Regions from separate parts of the Actinospica acidiphila genome, predicted to be linked through region 1. Evidence: riboswitches for the same ligand, from Rfam matches in the RefSeq annotation. Region 1 holds a riboswitch; each other region holds the start of a gene.
The links. Region 1 has a riboswitch for cyclic di-AMP ahead of HXP48_RS12800 (C40 family peptidase). Riboswitches for the same ligand answer to the same signal wherever they lie in the genome.
Positions count from the first base shown of each region.

Region 2: it holds a riboswitch for cyclic di-AMP, as region 1 does, so the genes downstream of both, HXP48_RS13715 (transglycosylase SLT domain-containing protein) here and HXP48_RS12800 (C40 family peptidase) in region 1, are expected to answer to the same signal.
Region 3: it holds a riboswitch for cyclic di-AMP, as region 1 does, so the genes downstream of both, HXP48_RS19750 (LysM peptidoglycan-binding domain-containing protein) here and HXP48_RS12800 (C40 family peptidase) in region 1, are expected to answer to the same signal.
Region 4: it holds a riboswitch for cyclic di-AMP, as region 1 does, so the genes downstream of both, HXP48_RS04075 (M23 family metallopeptidase) here and HXP48_RS12800 (C40 family peptidase) in region 1, are expected to answer to the same signal.

Region 1 is NZ_JABZEM010000002.1:2,941,721-2,946,194, forward strand. Features, by position in the region: gene pcrA (DNA helicase PcrA) at 1-2,264, opposite strand, end outside; cyclic di-AMP (ydaO/yuaA leader) riboswitch at 2,517-2,653, shown strand; gene HXP48_RS12800 (C40 family peptidase) at 2,678-3,844, shown strand; gene HXP48_RS12805 (hypothetical protein) at 3,950-4,303, opposite strand.
Region 2 is NZ_JABZEM010000002.1:3,121,988-3,126,461, reverse strand. Features, by position in the region: gene HXP48_RS13730 (M56 family metallopeptidase) at 1-170, opposite strand, end outside; gene fahA (fumarylacetoacetase) at 327-1,541, opposite strand; gene HXP48_RS13720 (HAD family hydrolase) at 1,805-2,677, shown strand; gene HXP48_RS13715 (transglycosylase SLT domain-containing protein) at 2,641-3,117, opposite strand; cyclic di-AMP (ydaO/yuaA leader) riboswitch at 3,121-3,290, opposite strand; gene HXP48_RS13710 (polyprenyl synthetase family protein) at 3,817-4,474, shown strand, end outside.
Region 3 is NZ_JABZEM010000002.1:4,392,346-4,396,819, reverse strand. Features, by position in the region: gene eno (phosphopyruvate hydratase) at 89-1,369, opposite strand; gene HXP48_RS19750 (LysM peptidoglycan-binding domain-containing protein) at 1,635-2,345, opposite strand; cyclic di-AMP (ydaO/yuaA leader) riboswitch at 2,350-2,518, opposite strand; gene HXP48_RS19745 (LysM peptidoglycan-binding domain-containing protein) at 2,738-3,682, opposite strand; gene HXP48_RS19740 (cytochrome P450 family protein) at 3,875-4,474, opposite strand, start outside.
Region 4 is NZ_JABZEM010000002.1:887,978-892,451, forward strand. Features, by position in the region: gene HXP48_RS04070 (SGNH/GDSL hydrolase family protein) at 1-617, opposite strand, end outside; gene HXP48_RS04075 (M23 family metallopeptidase) at 870-1,793, opposite strand; cyclic di-AMP (ydaO/yuaA leader) riboswitch at 1,798-1,962, opposite strand; gene HXP48_RS04080 (tyrosine-protein phosphatase) at 2,482-3,279, shown strand; gene HXP48_RS34125 (DUF6126 family protein) at 3,314-3,442, opposite strand; gene HXP48_RS04085 (helix-turn-helix domain-containing protein) at 3,439-4,062, opposite strand; gene HXP48_RS04090 (aspartate aminotransferase family protein) at 4,142-4,474, opposite strand, start outside.

The DNA of each region.
Region 1 (4,474 bases):
GAGCGGGAGCGGGAGGACGACAGCGACGCGGCCACCCCGGACACCGGGCCGTTGGCCACGGGGCCGCTCGCCCCGGTCCGCTTCCACTCCAGGTGCGTGGCCGGGATCTCCTCCAGGAAACGCGACGGCGGGTTGTACGACGGCTGACCCCAGGCGCTGCGCATCACCGACCGGGTGAGGTAGAGCCGCTCGCGGGCCCGCGTGATGCCGACGTAGGCCAGGCGGCGCTCCTCCTCCAGCTCCTTGGTCTGGCCGAGGGCGCGCATGTGCGGGAAGACGCCGTCCTCCATGCCGGTGAGGAAGACGACCGGGAACTCCAGGCCCTTGGCGGTGTGCAGGGTCATCAGCGTGATGACGCCGTCGCCGTCCTCCTCGTCGGGGATCTGGTCGGAGTCGGCGACCAGCGCGACCTGCTCGAGGAAGTCGGCCAGCGTGCCCGTCTCGCCCTCGCCGCGCTCCTGCTCGAACTCCAGGGCGACGGCCGCGAGTTCCTGGAGGTTCTCGATGCGGGTCTCGTCCTGCGGATCGGTGGAGGCCTGCAACTCGGCGAGGTAGCCGGTGCGTTCGAGGATGGCCTCCAGCACCGTCGCCGGTCCGGCGCCCGACTCGACGACCGTGCGGAGGTCCTCCATCAGCGTGTTGAACCGCTTGACGGCGTTCGCCGACCGGGCGGCCATGCCGTACGCCTCGTCGACGCGGCGCAGCGCCTGCGGGAAGCTGATCTTCTCCCGCTGGGCGAGCGCGTCGATCATGGCCTCGGCGCGGTCGCCGATGCCGCGCTTGGGGACGTTGAGGATGCGGCGCAGCGGCACCGAGTCCTCCGGGTTGGCCAGCACCCGCAGGTAGGCCAGGACGTCCCGGACCTCCTTGCGCTCGTAGAAGCGCACGCCGCCGACGACCTTGTAGGGCAGGCCGACGCGGATGAAGATCTCCTCGAAGACACGGGACTGGGCGTTGGTGCGGTAGAAGACGGCGACGTCGCCGGCCTTGGCCTCGCCCGCGTCCGTGAGGCGGTCTATCTCGTCGGCGACGAACTGCGCCTCGTCGTGCTCGGTGTCCGCGACGTACCCCGTGATGCGGGCGCCCTCGCCCGCGTTGGTCCACAGGTTCTTCGGGCGGCGGGACTCGTTGCGCTCGATGACGGCGTTGGCGGCGGACAGGATCGTCTGCGTGGAGCGGTAGTTCTGCTCCAGCAGGATGGTCGTCGCGTCCGGGTAGTCCTCCTCGAACTGGAGGATGTTGCGGATCGTCGCGCCGCGGAAGGCGTAGATGGACTGGTCGGCGTCGCCCACCACGCACAGCTCGGCGGGCGGCACCTCGGCCTCCGGCGGGACGTCGACGGGGTGCTCGGAGGCGCCCCCGACCAGCTCGCGCACCAGGGCGTACTGGGCGTGGTTGGTGTCCTGGTACTCGTCGACCAGGACGTGCCGGAAGCGGCGGCGGTAGTGCTCGGCGACGTCGGGGAAGGCGCGGAGCAGGTTGACCGTCGTCATGATCAGGTCGTCGAAGTCCAGCGCGTTCGCCTCGCGCAGGCGGGACTGGTAGAGCGCGTAGGCCTGGGCGAGGGTCTTCTCGAAGCCGTCGGTGGCCTGGGCGGCGAAGTCCTCCTCGTCGATCAGCTCGTTCTTCAGGTTGCTGATCTTGGCGCTGAAGGACTTCGGCGGGAAGCGCTTGGGGTCGAGGTCCAGGTCACGGCAGACCAGGGCCATCAGACGCTTGGAGTCGGCGGCGTCGTAGATCGAGAAGGACGACGTGAAGCCGAGCTTCTTGGACTCGCGGCGCAGGATGCGGACGCACGCGCTGTGGAAGGTCATCACCCACATCGCGTTCGCCCGGGGGCCGACGAGCTGCTCGACGCGCTCCCTCATCTCGCCCGCGGCCTTGTTGGTGAAGGTGATCGCGAGGATCTGGCCCGGGTGCACGCCCCGCTCGGCGAGCAGGTGGGCGATGCGGTGGGTGAGCACGCGGGTCTTGCCGGACCCGGCTCCGGCGACGATGAGCAGCGGGGAGCCGGAGTGCACGACCGCGGCGCGCTGGTTGTCGTTCAGCCCCTCCAGCAGCGCGGCGGAGTCGATCACCGGGCGCGGGGCGCCGTCCCGGTAGTAGGAGTCCCGCTCCGGGGGCACGTCGAACTTCCCGCCGAACAGGTCGTCCGGCAGGGGCTCCGGGGCGTGCTCGTCCTCGGGCGGCGGCGGGGGCTCGTCCGCCGGGCCGCGCTGGGCCTGGAGGTCCGCCAGGAAGCTGTCGTCAAAGAGGCTGCTCATCGCTCTCCGAGTCTAGGGCGCTCCACCGACAACCCGGGCCCGCCCCGGAAACATCCCCCGTCCCCTCCCCGGGGCGCCGCGGCGGGCACCCTCCACGGTCGGCGCCTCACCGTGCGTGACATCCACAAGAAGGTCACGAAAATGTATCGGGCATATCACCCATCAACCTTCACAAGGGCCACACCAGTTGGCTACCGTGCCGTCCGGGCCGCTCGTCCCCCGCCGGCGAACCTCGCCGGGCCGCGCGGCCCCCGCCGAGTCCGTCACTGTCCGCCAGGGCAGCCGGAGCCGGGGACCCACCGAGACTTGGGGTGAATCGGCCCACTCTTCGGAGAGGCCGTAGGGCAACCCTTCCACCCGCCCGAACCCGACAGCTAACCCGGTAGGCGGAGCACCGGAAGGAGTCGCCTCCCTTGGCGTCGCACCGCAAGTCGCGCACCCCCGGCACGCGCGTGGCAGGCATACGCACCCCGGCCCTCGCCACGGCCGCGCTCACCTCTGTGGCCCTGCTCTCCCAGACGGCCAACGCCTCCCCCGGCGAGGACCGGCCGAGCCTGGAGGAGGTGGAGAAGAAGGTCGGCGACCTCTACCGCCAGGCCGAGTCGGCGACCGAGAAGTACAACGCGGCCAAGGAGAAGACCACCAAGCAGCGCAAGCGCGTCGACACCCTCCTCGACGACGTGGCGAAGCGCACACAGAAGCTGAACGACGCGCGCTCGGAGCTGGGCTCCTACGCCGCCGCCCAGTACCGCACCGGCGCGGGCATGCCGGACACCGCGACGTTCCTGCTCGCGGAGACCCCGCAGGACATCTTCGACCAGCGTCAGGTGCTGGACCGGATGACCGGCCGCCAGAAGGCGGCGGTGGACGACTACGTCACCCAGCAGACCGAGACGATGAAGAAGCGGCAGGAGGCCACCGAGAGCCTCCGCACGCTCACCGAGACGCAGGGCGACCTGAAGACGGCCAAGGCCACCGTCCAGAAGAAGCTCGCCGACGCGCGCGAACTGCTGTCGAAGCTGACCGCGGAGGAGAAGGCGCGGCTCGCCGCGATCGAGAAGCGCAAGCAGGAGGAGGCAGCCCGCAAGGCGGCGGAGCTGGCCCGTCAGCAGGCGGAGCAGGAGCAGGCCCGCGAGGAGGCCGCGCAGCAGGGCGGCGGCGCCTCGGAGGGCTCCGGGTCCACCGGCTCGGCCGAGACCCCGCCGGCCGACTCGTCGTACGGCACCAAGGCGGAGAAGGCCCTCGCCTTCGCCCGCGCGCAGATCGGCAAGCCGTACGTCTGGGGCGCGACCGGACCCGGCTCCTACGACTGCTCGGGGCTGACCCAGGCCGCCTGGAAGGCCGCCGGCGTCTCCCTCCCGCGCACCACGTACGACCAGGTGAACGCGGGCACCACCGTCCCGGTGTCCCAGGCGCAACCCGGTGACCTGGTCTTCTTCTACGACGACGTCACCCACGTGGGCATCTACATCGGCAACGGCATGATGATCCACGCCCCGAAGCCGGGCACGTACGTCCGCGAGGAGTCGATCTACTACGACGGCGACTCCGCGATCCACAGCATCGTCCGCCCGGCCTGACGGGCCTCTCGACGCGCGGAAACGGAAACCGCCGACCGGGCCGGTGACGGCTCGGTCGGCGGTTTCCGTGTCCACGGCGGCGCCCGGTGTTCCGGGACGAGGGGCTCAGGTCCAGAGGACCGCGATGAAGATGTTGGCCACGGTCAGCAGGCCGACCAGGCCGAAGACGCCCTTGTCCACCTTCTCCTCGTCCCGCTTCACGTAGACCAGGCCGAGGATCACGATCAGCAGCGCCAGCTTCACGCCGATCTTGACGTGGTCGACGGAGTAATCCTGGGCCTCGTTGAGACCCACGAGGGCGACGCCGGTGACCAGCATCGTCAGCGCGCCGTGCAGCATCGCGGGGACGAAGCGGGCGGTGCCCGCGCCCATCGCCTTCATCTGGGTGAGGAAGCCGCCGAGCAGCGACGCGATGCCGATGATGTGCAGACCGACGAAGATGTGGAGGAGTACGTCCATGAGGCCGGAGCCTAGCCAGGGGTGTCCCGTAGCATTCCGCCGCCCTCGCCTTTCCCGCCTTCACCACATCGGTCATCACCCTGAGTGAGAACGAAGCGCCCTGCGCGGCTCAACGGTCACTTACGGTCATCCGGTGCTCCGGGGGCGACAGTTCCGCACAACCCGTATCCC
Region 2 (4,474 bases), 180 kb from region 1:
AGCGCCAGGGCGGTCAGACAGCACAGCAGCACGGTGGCCACCAGGCACTGCCACACCCACAGGGCGACGACCGGCTCCCGTTCCGGCCACTTCGCCCGGGTCAGCAGGCGGGGGACGGGCAGGGCGGCGGTCACGGCGACCACGCTCAGCAGGAGCAGGCAGTACGTCATGCCACGGGCTCCGGATCCTGTCGGAAGAAGCGGCTCGGGACGTGCGGTGGTGCGGGCCGCGCGGCGTGGAGAACGACGCACCGCCCGACGCCAAGTATGACGGCGAAGGGCGGTGCGAGTCAGCGTGGTTGTACGCCTCGGCAAGGGCCGGAGGGGTCAGGACGCGGGGACCACCCGTCCCGTCACCTCACCGAGGCCCACCCGCGCCCCGTCCGGACCCGGCGCCCAGGCGGACAGTGTCACCACGTCGCCGTCCTCCAGGAACGTCCGCTTGCCGTCGGGGAGTTCGAGCGGGTCGCGGCCGTTCCAGGTCAGCTCCAGCAGGGAGCCCCGCTCCCGGTCCGTGGGACCGCTGACCGTGCCGGAGCCGTAGAGGTCGCCGGTGCGCAGGGAGGCGCCGTTCACCGTCATGTGGGCGAGCTGCTGGGCGGCCGTCCAGTACATGGTGGAGAAGGGGCACTCGGAGACGTCGTGGCCGTTGATCGTCACGGTGATGCGCAGGTCGTAGCCGCCGGGCTCCTCGCCGGAGTCGTCCAGGTAGGGCAGCAGGTCGTGGGTGCGCGCGGGCGGGGCGACGCGGGCCTCGTCCAGGGCGTCCAGCGGGGTGATCCACGCCGACACCGAGGTGGCGAAGGACTTGCCGAGGAACGGGCCGAGGGGCACGTACTCCCAGGCCTGGATGTCGCGGGCGGACCAGTCGTTGAGCAGGCACAGGCCGAAGACGTGGTCGCGGTAGGCGCTCAGCGGGACGGTCCTGCCCTGCTCGGAGGGGACGCCGACGACGAAGCCGACCTCGGCCTCGATGTCCAGCCGCACGGACGGGCCGAAGACCGGGGCGGGGTCGGCGGGCGCCTTGCGCTGCCCGGAGGGGCGCACGACGTCGGTGCCGGACACCACGACGGTGCCGGAGCGGCCGTGGTAACCGATCGGCAGGTGCTTCCAGTTGGGGGTGAGGGAGTCCTCGGCGTCGGGGCGGAAGATCTGCCCGACGTTCCGCGCGTGGTTCTCCGAGGCGTAGAAGTCGACGTAGTCCGCGACCTCGAACGGCAGATGGAGGGTCACCTCGGACAGCGGGTGGAGGAACGGCTCGACGGTCTCCCGGTGCGCCGGGACCGTCACCCACGCGGTGAGCGCGCGGCGCACGTCCGACCAGGCCGTGCGGCCCGCCGCCAGCAGCGGGTTGAGGGTGGGGCGGGCGAGCAGGGAGGCGTAGGGGGAGCCCAGGGCGTGCGCCGCCGCGCCGGCGTCGAGGACGTGGTCGCCCAGCCGGACGCCCACGGTGCGCTCCGCCGAGCCGGGGAGCGAGAAGACGCCGTACGGCAGGTTGTGCGGGCCGAAGGGGTCGCCCTCGGGGACATCGAAGGGGGGCATCGGGTGCTGCCTCGCTTTCGTGTGCGCGGGTGGGCCACGTGTCCGTGGCCGTGCCACACGTTACGGGGTCGCGTCCCGATGGGCCCCTGTTATCAGGGACGACTCCCGGAGCCGGGACCCGTGGAGCGCACCGTGTTCCGGTCAAAAGGGAAAACAGGTCTCAACCGGTCGCGTATCGGCGGCACAAGAAGGCAAAACGCACCCAATGCGCGGGCATACGGGCGCGGTGAATCGGACGGTCCTCTTGTCCGTATTCTCTGATCATGGCCGCACCCACCGATTGTTCTCTCATCGCCACCGACCTGGACGGGACGCTGCTGCGCGGTGACGACACCCTCTCCGACCGCTCCCTCGCCGCCCTCGCCCGGGCGGAGCGGGCCGGTGTCCGGCACCTCGTGGTGACCGGCCGGCCGGCCCCCAGAGTGCGGTCGCTGCTCGACGACCTCGGCTGCACGGGGCTCGCGGTGTGCGGACAGGGCGCGCAGGTCTACGACGCCGCCGCGCGGCGGATGCTGTGGTCGGTCCGGCTGGACCGGGAGCTGGCGGAGACCGCGCTCGGCAAGATCGAGGCCGAGGTGGGGGAGGTGTACGCCGCGGTCGACCAGGACGGGGTCGACGGGCTGACGCTGATCGAGCCGGGCTACCGGATGCCGCACCCGAAGCTGCCGTCGGTGCGGGTGGAGCGGCGGGACGACCTGTGGGAGCGGCCGATCAGCAAGGTGCTGCTGCGCCACCCGGAGCTGTCGGACGACGCGCTGGCGGCGGCGGCCCGGTCGGTGGTCGGCTCGCTGGCCACGGTCACCATGTCGGGGCCGGGCACGGTGGAGCTCCAGCCGTGCGGGGTCACCAAGGCGACCGGTCTCGCGCTGGCCGCCGAGCACCTGGGGCTGCGCCCCGAGGACACGGTCGCCTTCGGGGACATGCCGAACGACGTCCCCATGTTCCGGTGGGCGGGCCACGGCGTCGCCATGGCCAACGCGCACCCCGAGCTGAAGGCGGTGGCCGACGAGGTCACCCTGTCGAACGAGGACGACGGCGTGGCCGTCGTCCTCGAGCGACTGTTCGGGCAGACGGCCGCTCTCGGCCGTCAGAGGTCGGCTCAGTACGCGCCGAAGACGTTGTCGATCGAGCCGTAGCGGTCGGCGGCGTAGTTGCAGGCCGCGGCGATGTTGGCGACCGGGTCGAACGGGTCGAAGGCGGTGCCGGGCACGTGGTACGCCTGGAAGGTCGGGTCGATGACCTGGAGCAGGCCCTTCGACGGGGTGCCCTTCACGGCGTTGGAGTCCCACAGGTTGATGGCGGCCGGGTTGCCGGACGACTCCCGCATGATGTTGCGGTGGATGGAGTCGTAGGAGCCGGGGATGCCGTTCTGCGCCATGACGTCCATCGCCTCGCGGATCCAGCCGTCGAGGTTGTCCGGGTACGCGGTCGTGGAGGCGGCGGCCGTGGCCTGGGCCGAGGGGGCCGCGGAGGCGCTGGTGGCGCCGAACAGCGGCAGCGCGACCACGGCGACGCCGGTGCCGGCGACGGCGAGGGAGCGGACGAGGCGGCGGCGCGACGAAGCGATGACGGGCATGTCTGGGTTCCTCTCCTACGCCTGCGAGGTGAGCTGTCGGGTTCGGGCGGGAGAGTGCCCGGCCGTGCCCCTGCGGGCATGGCTTCACCCCGAGCCGTCCCGGCGTGTGTCCGGTACGGCGACTTACCTGGGTCCCCCGCTCCTGCCGTGCGTGAGTTGGTCGTCGGGTGTGATGCGGGTGGCGGCAGGACTCGGCGTCCACCCGGCAGGCCCGGAACGTATGCGAGAGCACATGTCGGGAACAAGTGCGACGATCACGCCACACCCCGTTTGATCTTGGAATGGGTGGTTTTGCGTGCTTGATCCTTTGCGATCGCCAAGCGTCAACTCCGTTGTGTGGAGCGGGATGACGGACGTGTGCGAGGGTGTCCCGGAGGCCGTCCGGCGCGTGACTCACCTCACGGGACGGTGACCGTGAGCGTATTTGTGGCCAAGGGGAATTAGCCCACCAATGACGGCAAATCGGACTCGGGGGTGGTGCAGGATGGTGCGCGGGTCGCTGTGTCCGGGAAGCCGAGGTATGTCCGTTGTTATCAGCCGATCAAAAACACTCCGCTTCTGATCCCGTATCGCCCTGCTTGTGACCCCGGGCCCTGGCGGTGATCGAAACCTGACCGGATACGCTGACTCGAGTGGTGGCAGCGACCTATCGACAAACCGTGTAACCGCCAGCAGACACCAGCAGACAGGAGACCCCTCGTGACCGTCGTCGGGCCGTTCGGGCTGAGCGTGCGGGACCAGGCTCTGGAAGCCGATGTCCAGGCCGGATTGACGGCTGTCGAGGAAGGGCTGCTCGAAGCCACCAAGAGCGAGGTGCCGTTCATCACGGAGGCCGCCCAGCACCTGGTGCGGGCCGGCGGCAAGCGGTTCCGTCCGCTGCTCGTCATGCTCGCCGCCCGGTTCGGCGACCCCTACGCGCCCGGCATCGTGCCGTCGGCCGTCGTGGTGGAGCTCACCCACCTGGCCACGCTGTACCACGACGACGTGATGGACGAGGCCGAGGTGCGGCGCGGGGTCGCGAGCGCGAACGCCCGCTGGGGCAACTCGGTCGCCGTGCTCACCGGCGACTTCCTCTTCGCCCGTGCCTCCCACATCCTGGCCGACCTCGGCCCGGAGGCCGTGCGGGTGCAGGCCGAGGCGTTCGAGCGGCTGGTCACCGGCCAGATCCTGGAGACCGCGGGCCCGCAGGACGGCCGCGACCCGGTCGACCACTACCTGGACGTGCTCGGCGGCAAGACCGGCTCCCTCGTCGCCGTCTCCTGCCGGTTCGGCGCGATGATGTCCGGCGCCGACGACACCGTCGTCGACGTCCTCACCCAGTACGGCGAGCGCCTCGGCGTCGCCTTCCAGCTCGCCG
Region 3 (4,474 bases), 1.5 Mb from region 1:
TCGTTCGTCCCCTGCACGCGTACGTCCCCGCACACGGTACGGGACCGGGTACGGGGACGTACGTACGACGCTTCCTGCGGGAGTGAGGTCAGCCCTTGAAGCGGGGGAACGCGCTGCGGCCGGCGTACACCGCGGCGTCGTCGAGGATCTCCTCGATGCGCAGCAGCTGGTTGTACTTGGCGACGCGCTCGGAGCGGGCCGGGGCGCCGGTCTTGATCTGGCCGCAGTTGGTGGCGACGGCCAGGTCGGCGATGGTGACGTCCTCGGTCTCGCCGGAGCGGTGGGACATCATGCACTTGAAGCCGTTGCGCTGGGCCAGCTCGACGGCGTCCAGGGTCTCGGTGAGCGAGCCGATCTGGTTGACCTTCACCAGCAGGGCGTTGGCGGCGCCCTCCTCGATGCCGCGGGCCAGGCGCTCGGGGTTGGTGACGAACAGGTCGTCGCCGACGAGCTGGACCTTGTCGCCGAGCTTGTCGGTGATGGTCTTCCAGCCGTCCCAGTCGTCCTCGAACAGCGGGTCCTCGATGGACACGAGCGGGTACGCGTCGACGAGCTCCGCGTAGTACTCGGTCATCTCGGCGGCCGTGCGCTCCTTGCCCTCGAAGGTGTAGACGCCGTCCTTGTAGAACTCGGAGGCGGCCACGTCGAGGGCCAGGGCGATCTGCTCGCCGGGGGTGTAGCCGGCTTCCTTGATCGCCTCGAGGATGAGGTCGAGGGCCTCGCGGTTGGAGCCGAGGTTGGGGGCGAAGCCGCCCTCGTCGCCGAGGCCGGTGGCCAGGCCCTTGCCCTTCAGCACCTTCTTGAGGGTGTGGTAGACCTCGGCGCCCCAGCGCAGCGCCTCGGAGAAGGACTCCGCGCCGATCGGGGCGATCATGAACTCCTGGATGTCCACGTTGGAGTCGGCGTGCGAGCCGCCGTTCAGGATGTTCATCATCGGCACCGGCAGCAGGTGCGCGTTCGGGCCGCCCAGGTAGCGGAACAGCGGCAGGTCGCTGGCCTCGGAGGCGGCGTGCGCGACGGCGAGCGAGACGCCGAGGATGGCGTTGGCGCCGAGCGAGCCCTTGTTGTCGGTGGCGTCCAGGTCGAACATCGCCTGGTCGATCAGGCGCTGCTCGGTGGCGTCGTAGCCGACGAGCTCCGGGCCGATCTGCTCGATGACGGCCAGCACGGCCTTCTCGACGCCCTTGCCCAGGTAACGGCCGGCGTCGCCGTCACGGAGTTCGACGGCCTCGAAGGCGCCGGTGGAGGCGCCGGACGGGACGGCGGCACGACCCGTGCTGCCGTCGTCGAGGCCGACCTCGACCTCGACCGTGGGGTTGCCTCGGGAGTCCAGGATTTCCCGGGCTACGACGACGTCGATGGACGGCACGAGCATCTCCTTCTTGGGATGTGACGCGGGTGAGCGGGGCCGCGGGGGCCCTGCGGGTCCGAGCCTAACCGGCTCCGGGCGATCGGCCATCTCGCCGCCCGCCTCATGGACGGAACCGAGCGTACTTTGTTTCTCAACGGAACAAAGCAGGTTCGGCAAACCGTGACCGGAATGCGTCCGGACATGACCCCGCCCCGGTGCGTACGGGGGAAGAAACGCACCGGGGCGGAGCCCGTGGGGACGGGAGGGACCTGGCGGTCCGCCCTTACTTCAGGTGCAGCTGCTGGCCCGGGTAGATGAGGTCGGCGTCGTCGACGATGTCGTCGTTCAGGTCGAACAGCTTCGCCCAGCCGCCCTTGACGTCGTGCTCCTCGGCGATCGAGCTGAGGGTGTCGCCCTTGACGACCTTGTACTCGCCGTCGCCCTTCTCGACCTTCTTGCCGGTCGGGGTGGTGACGGTCTTCTTCTCGGCCTTCTTCTCCGCCTTCGGCGCGGCCGGGGCGGCCGGACGCTCGGCGGAACGGGAGGCCTTCTGCCCGCTCTCACGCGACTCGGTGGAGCCGGACTCCTGGGAGGAGCCCTCGGCGGAGCCGCCGTCGTAGGAGGCGTTGGACAGGCCCGTGCCGCAGACCGGCCAGGCGCCCTTGCCCTGGCCCGCGAGGACCTTCTCGGCGATCTCGATCTGCTGGGCCTTGGTGGCCTGGTCGGCGGTGGCCGCGTACTGGGTGCCGCCGTAGCCGGCCCAGGTGGAGGCGGAGAACTGCAGGCCGCCGTAGTAGCCGTTGCCGGTGTTGATGGACCAGTTCCCGCCGGACTCGCACTGGGCGACGGCGTCCCACTCGGACGCGGTGGCCGCGGAGGCGGTGCCGGACGCCATCAGCGGGCCGGCGACGGCGGCGCCGGTGACACCGGCGATGGCGATGGCGCGAGTGGCCTTGGACGGACGACGGTGCTTGCCCTTGCCGGAAAACAGCATGGATGGATCCCCTCACCGACGCCTACGAGGTGAGCTGTCGGGTTCGGGCCGGTTGAGTTGCCCGGCCACGTCCCTCCCGGGACGCGGCTTCACCCCGAGCCGTACCGGACGTCAACCGTCCGGTCACGGCACTTACCTGGGTCCCCCGCTCCTGCCTACGGCGCATGACGCGACGACTGTTCCCGTGCTGCCACTGGCAGGATTCGGCGTGGCGGCAGCCGGGGCCCGCGATGGCGAGCGGTCACGACCGTAAGCACGTGATCGGTGGAATATCAAAGATGATCAGGGCCTCTGAGACCTATCTCTCACAGTCCTTATTACGGACATTCAGCCCTTATCGCTTCGTCAACTGCTCCCGCCCGCAGGTGCCTTCGGCCGCCCGTTTCCGACCGCTATTCGGCGGTTTCGCTGTCCACCAGGAGCCGCTGGCCGGGCAGGATGAGGTCCGGGTCGTCGCCGATGACCTGCTGGTTCTCGACGTAGAGCGCCGTCCATCCGCCGGTCAGGGCAAGGGAGTCGGCGATGGAGGCCAGGCTGTCGCCGTCCTGGACCGTGTAGCGGTCGTCGGCGATCCCCGCGGACGTGTCCGTGGAGGGCGAGGCGTGCCGGCCGGACGACGGGGTCCCGGCGTCGGCGGTCACGTCCTCCTGCGCACTGGGGCCGCGATGGCGGCCCGAACCGCCGTCCTCCGACTCGGTGGCGGCCGAAGAGCCGGTGCTCCGGCCCGACTTGTCCGACTCGTCACTTTCGGGGGTGGTGGAGGCGGACGGGGACGCACTCGCGTCCGCGTCGCTCTTCGCCTCGCCGGACGTATCGGATGAACCCGACGTGGCCGACGGAGAGGGAGAAGCGGACGAATCACCGGACTCCGGCGAACCGGACGAGGTGCTCGTCCCGCCGGTCCGGGTGTCGCCCTGCTCCGCGCCGGACGGCACGCCCGGGTCGACGTCCGGGGACCCGGTGTCCTGGTTCAGGCCCGTGAGCAGGCCGCAGGCGCGCCACTTGCCGACGCCCTGGTCGGCGAGGATTCTCTCGGCCACGGTGATCTGCTGGTTGCGGCTGGCCGCGTCGGCGCTGGGCGCGAACTCCAGGCCGCCGTAGTTCTCCCAGTCGTCCTGGGTCAACTGCAGACCGCCGTAGTAGCCGTTGCCGGTGTTCTGGCTCCAGGAGCCGCCGCTCTCGCACTCCGCGACCCGGTCCCAGGTCTCACCGTCCGCCGCACTGGCGGCGCCCGCGCCGAGGAGCGGGATCGCGATCGCGGATCCGGTCACCCCGGCGGCGACGAGCAGAGCCGGAGCCTGGCGGGGGCGACGGTGTCGGCCGTTCCCGGAGAGCATGCGGAAGCCTTTCACTCGGCAACAAGGACCGGTACGGGCGAGCAAAACCGTGCGGCGCGCCGTACTTGATGGGTGAACGTATAGGCAGTCGATCACTTGTCACAAGTTCATGCCGTGCAGATCACATGAAGATCACAGAGTTGAGCATGTCTCAGGTTTCCGCACACCGGCCCCCGGGCACGGGCAGGAAGGTCAGGTGTGTCCTGAACGCGGAGGTGAGAATTCCACCGGAAGCGTGCGGAGTCCCCGCATGATGAGGCCGCCGCGCCAGCGCAGTTCGGCCGGATCGGCGGCGAGCCGGAGGTCCGGAAGGCGCGTCAGAAGCGCGGCGAGCGCGGTCTGTCCCTCCAGGCGCGCGAGCGGGGCGCCCAGGCAGTAGTGGATGCCGTGCCCGTACCCCAGGTGCTGGTTGTCGCGGCGGCCCAGGTCCAGGATGTCCGGGTCGTCGAACCGCTCCGGGTCCCGGTCGGCCGCGGCCAGCACGACGAGCACCGGGTCGCCGGTCTCGATCCGCTGCCCGCCGATGACGACCGGCTCCGTGGCGAACCGCCAGGTCGCCAGCTCCACCGGGCCGTCGTAGCGCAGCAGTTCCTCCACCCCGGTCTCCAGCAGCCCGCGGTCCCCCTCGGCCAGCGCCCGCTGCAGACGCTCGCGCTGCTCGGGGTGCGTGAGCAGCGCGTAGGTGCCGTTGCCGATGAGGTTGACCGTCGTCTCGAAGCCGGCGAAGAGGAGGATGAACGCCATCGCGGCGGCCTCGTTCTCCGTGAGGTGCTCGCCGTGGTCGGAGGCGCG
Region 4 (4,474 bases), 2.1 Mb from region 1:
GGAAGCTGCGGCCACGGCTGCTCCGGATCGGCGGGCACCTCCAGGCCGAGGGCGAGACCCGCGCGCAGTGCGACGCGGGTGTGTCCCTCGGGCGAGAGGTGCAGCCGGTCGGCGTCCCACGCCCTGCGGTCCTGCACGCTGCGCAGCGACCACAGGTCGAGCACCGGGCAGCCGTACCGGTCGGCGACCGCCCTCACGTGCCCGTTGTACGTGGCGATCTTGCCCCGCAGATGCTTGAGCAGCGGGACGCCCCGGGTGTCGAACCCGGTCGTCACCAGAACCGTGCCGCAGGCCGCCGCGAGCTGGGCGATCGCCTTCTCGAACCGTTCGGCCACCTCGTCCGGGTCGGTGCCCGGGCGCAGGATGTCGTTGCCGCCCGCGCAGAAGGAGACCAGGTCCGGGGCGAGTTCGACGGCCCGGGGGACCTGGTCGGCCACGATCTGGTCCAGCAGCTTGCCGCGCACGGCGAGGTTGACGTACCGGAAGTCGCCCTCGGGCCTGCGGTCCGCGAGCAGAACGGCGAGCCGGTCGGCCCAGCCGACGAACGCCCCGTCGGGCCCGGGGTCGCCGACGCCCTCGGTGAAGCTGTCCCCCACCGCCACGTACGACCCGATCACTGTTGCCTTGTCACTCTTCGAATCGTCTGCCACAGCCGGACATGATTCACCTTCGGATGTGACCTACGCGACCGTAGGCGGGGGTTGACGCGCGGTGAGATAAGCCACTTCAAGGTTTGGCCAAGCCAGGAATAGGTACGGCCCCGCGCCCGGCACGGGCCCGGACACACCGAAGGCCGGCCCCGTGGATCGGGGTCGGCCTTCGGCGCGCGTGTCAGGAAGGGTGCCGCTCGGGAGCCGGAGCTCCGGGTGTCAGAGGGAGACGCCCTTGCCGCGGAGGTACGAGATCGGGTCCACGTCCGAGCCGTAGTCCGGGCTGGTGCGGATCTCGAAGTGCAGGTGCGGGCCGGTCACGTTGCCGGTCGCACCGGAGAGACCGACCTGCTGGCCGGCGCTCACCGTCTGGCCCGCGGAGACGGACAGGGAGGACAGGTGGGCGTACTGGGCGTAGTGGCCGTCGTTCAGCTGGATGACGACCTGGTTGCCGTACGCGCCACCCCAGCCGGCGGAGACGACGGTGCCGGCGCCGACGGCCTTCAGGGGGGTGCCGGTCGGGACGACGAAGTCGGCACCGGTGTGGTAGCCGCTGGACCACATGCTGCCGGCCACCTTGTAGGCGGTGCCGACGCTGCCGCCGGACACCGGGGAGGTGAAGCCGGAGGCGGGGGCGGTCTGCGTGGACGCCTCGTTGGAGGAGGACTCCTCGGCGGCCTTCTGCGCGGGCTTCTCGGCCGGCTTCTCCGCCTTGGGCGCGGCGGGCTCGGCGGCCTGCGGCGAAGTGGACTGCTTCGGGGCGCTCTTGGCGGCCTTGCCGTCGATGGAGAGCTTCAGACCCGGGTGGATGAGCGACGGGTCGTCACCGACGGCCTCGCGGTTGTCCGCGTAGAGCTGCTTCCAGCCACCGTCGACGTGCTCGGCCTCGGCGATCTTGGCGAGGTAGTCGCCGGCCTTCACGGTGTACGTGCGGACCTCGTCGCCCTTCTCGGCCTTGGCCTGCTGGCCGGTGACGGAGAGCGACCGGACCGACGTCTCGGGGGCGGACTGCGGCGTCGCGGCATGCGCGCCGGTGGCGCCGAGGAGCGGCAGGGCGAGAGCGGCGCCACCGGTTCCGGCGACGGCGATGGAGCGGGTGAAACGCTGGGCCTTGGTACGGCGGTGCTTACCCTTCGCGGGCATGACGAATTCCTCTCCGGCGCCTACGAGGTGAGCTGTCGGGTGCGGACTGGAGATGTCCGGCCGCGTTGCTGCGCGGCTTAACCCCAAGCCTGTTTCCGGGGCCCGGAACAGGCAGTTGTACCTGTGGGTCCCCCGCTCCTGCCGTACGTCGGGTCAGTGTGTGCGGGCTCCGGGCGGCGGCAGGATTAGGCGTCCGTCCGGATCGGTTGGGAACGTAAGCGACCTCGACGCGGCGAAACAAGCGCGGGTTCCCGCGAACCCGCTTTTTCCGTGATCGAAAGGCGGAAATGACGTCACCGTGCGTCGATCCCGCGAGTGAGCCGCAGGTGAATTCCCTTGTCACGGAGGTGAATTACGTGAGCATGGCGACAGCACACGGTCACCGGTATGACGATGCTCACGCACCCCATCCTCAAATCCTTTGCTACCGGGGCACGTTATCCCCAAGTGTCTTATTCGGACATATCATCTATTCATCATGAAGTCGGGCAGGACGGTCGACGCAATCGCGACATCCTGATCTTGGCGGGACGAGCCCCGGAATCCCGCCTCAGGAACAAACAGAAAGCGACATAATCCAACGTCGCAAGGGCGGCCGACACCTCGTTGCCCCTGGCAGCCATGTCGTATCGTCGAGTGGTGCCCGTCGACGAGCCGCGGCGACGGCGCGAAGTGGGAGGAGCCGTCCGTGACGCAGGAGATCCCGTCGACCGAGCCCCAGCTGACCGGGGTGCGCAACTTCCGCGACGTGGGCGGGCTGCCCACGGTGGACGGCCGGCGGGTGCGGCACGGGGTGCTGTTCCGCAGCGGTCACCTCGCCCACGCCACCGCGGAGGACGCCGCCTTCCTCTCCTCGCTCGGTCTGCACACCGTGTTCGACTTCCGCAACGCGGCCGACCAGAAGCTGGAGGGCCCGGACGTGGCACTGCCGGGCGTGCGCAACGTCAACCTGCCGCTGAGCGACCCGGCCGACGGCGCGGAGTTCTGGAAGATGGTGCGCGACGGCGACCTGGACCAGCTGCGCGCGATCCTCGCCGACGGCCAGGGCGCGGACCGCATGATCACCTCGTACCGCACGATCATCAAGGAGCGGACCCCCGAGCACTCCCAGGTGCTGCGCGCGCTCGCCGAGGACAGCGTCCCCGCGCTGATGCACTGCGCGGCCGGCAAGGACCGCGCGGGCCTCTCGGTGGCGGTGACCCTGCTCGCCGTGTGTGTGGAGCGCGACGCGATCGTCGAGGACTACCTGAAGTCCAACGCCAAGCACCGCCGCTACAAGGTGCGGCGCAGCGGCAGCTCCCCCGACGCCTACTCCCCCGAGGTCATGGAGCTGCTCAGCCCGCTCTTCGACGCGCGCGCGGAGTATCTGGCGGCCGCCTTCGACACGGTCGAGGAGACCTGGGGCGGCGTGGACGCCTACCTGGAACAGGGGCTCGGGCTCACCCCGGCCCACCGGGAGCGGCTGCGCGAGCGCCTGCTCGACTGACACCCGCCCCCGTGCGCGCCTCGCCCCGTGGCCGCTACTTCTTCGGCGCGATCTCGAAGAGGAAGTAGATGAAGGCCGCGAAGAGGTGCCCGACCACGACGTAGACGAACAGCCTGACCCAGAGGGCCCTCGGGAACTTCTCCTCCATGTCCTTGCCGGTCACGGTGTCTCTCCATGGGTCGGGCCCAGGCACAGGGCGGCCGTGGGACTCTGCAGCAGGGTGTGCACGAACAGCAGCTCGACCCCGTCGGGGTCCTGCGCGGCGATGCGGTGCGGGGTGAGCGAGTCGAAGTGAGCGCTGTCGCCCGGGGACAGCCGGTGGAGGGTGTCCCCGAGGCGCAGCCGCAGCCGCCCCTTGAGGACGTACAGCCACTCCTCGCCGGGGTGGACGCGCACGATGTCGCCCTGGGAGCCGTGCGGCACGTGGACCCGCAGGGCCTGCATGCCGCGCCCGGCGGCCCCGGCCTGCCAGTAGGTCCAGCCGCCGGCCTCGGTGGGTTCCATGTCGGCGGCGCGCACCACGGCGTCACGCTCGACGGCCGACTCCCCGAGCAGCTCGGAGACGGTCGTACCGTAGATCCGCGCGAGGGAGAGCAGCATCGGCAGCGAGGGCTGGCGCTGTCCGGTCTCCAGCCGGGAGAGGTGGGCGGGTGACAGGCCCGCCTGCCGTGCGGCGGCCTCCAGCGTCAGGGAGGCCCGCCGGCGCAGGGCACGCAGCTGAGGAGCGACCGCGGGGAGGGCCCCGACAGGCTCGTCCCGCGGCTCGGTCTCGGAGGAGCTCATGCCTCCATTGAGCACCGGACTTTGCCTTTGGGGCAATTTTCTTGCCTCAGAGGCAAAGCCCGTCGTGCTCGTCGCGCGGTCAGCGGTTGGCGACCGCCTGCTTCACCAGGGTCCGGCCGAAGTCCCAGATGAGCCCGCCCTCGTGGGCGTCGTCCATCACCGCGGTGAAGGCGTCCACGAACCGGTCCACGTCCCCCTCGTCGACGATCAGCGGGGGGATCAGCTTGATCACCTCGAGGTGGTCCCCTGACACCTGCGTGAGGATACGGTGCCGCTGGAGCAGCGGGACCACCACCATCTGAGCGAACAGCCCCTTGCGGGCCGCCTGGAGCATGGCCCAGCGCGAGCGCAGTTTCAGCGAGCGGGGCCGCCCGAACTCGATGCCGATCATCAGGCCCCGGCCGCGGACGTC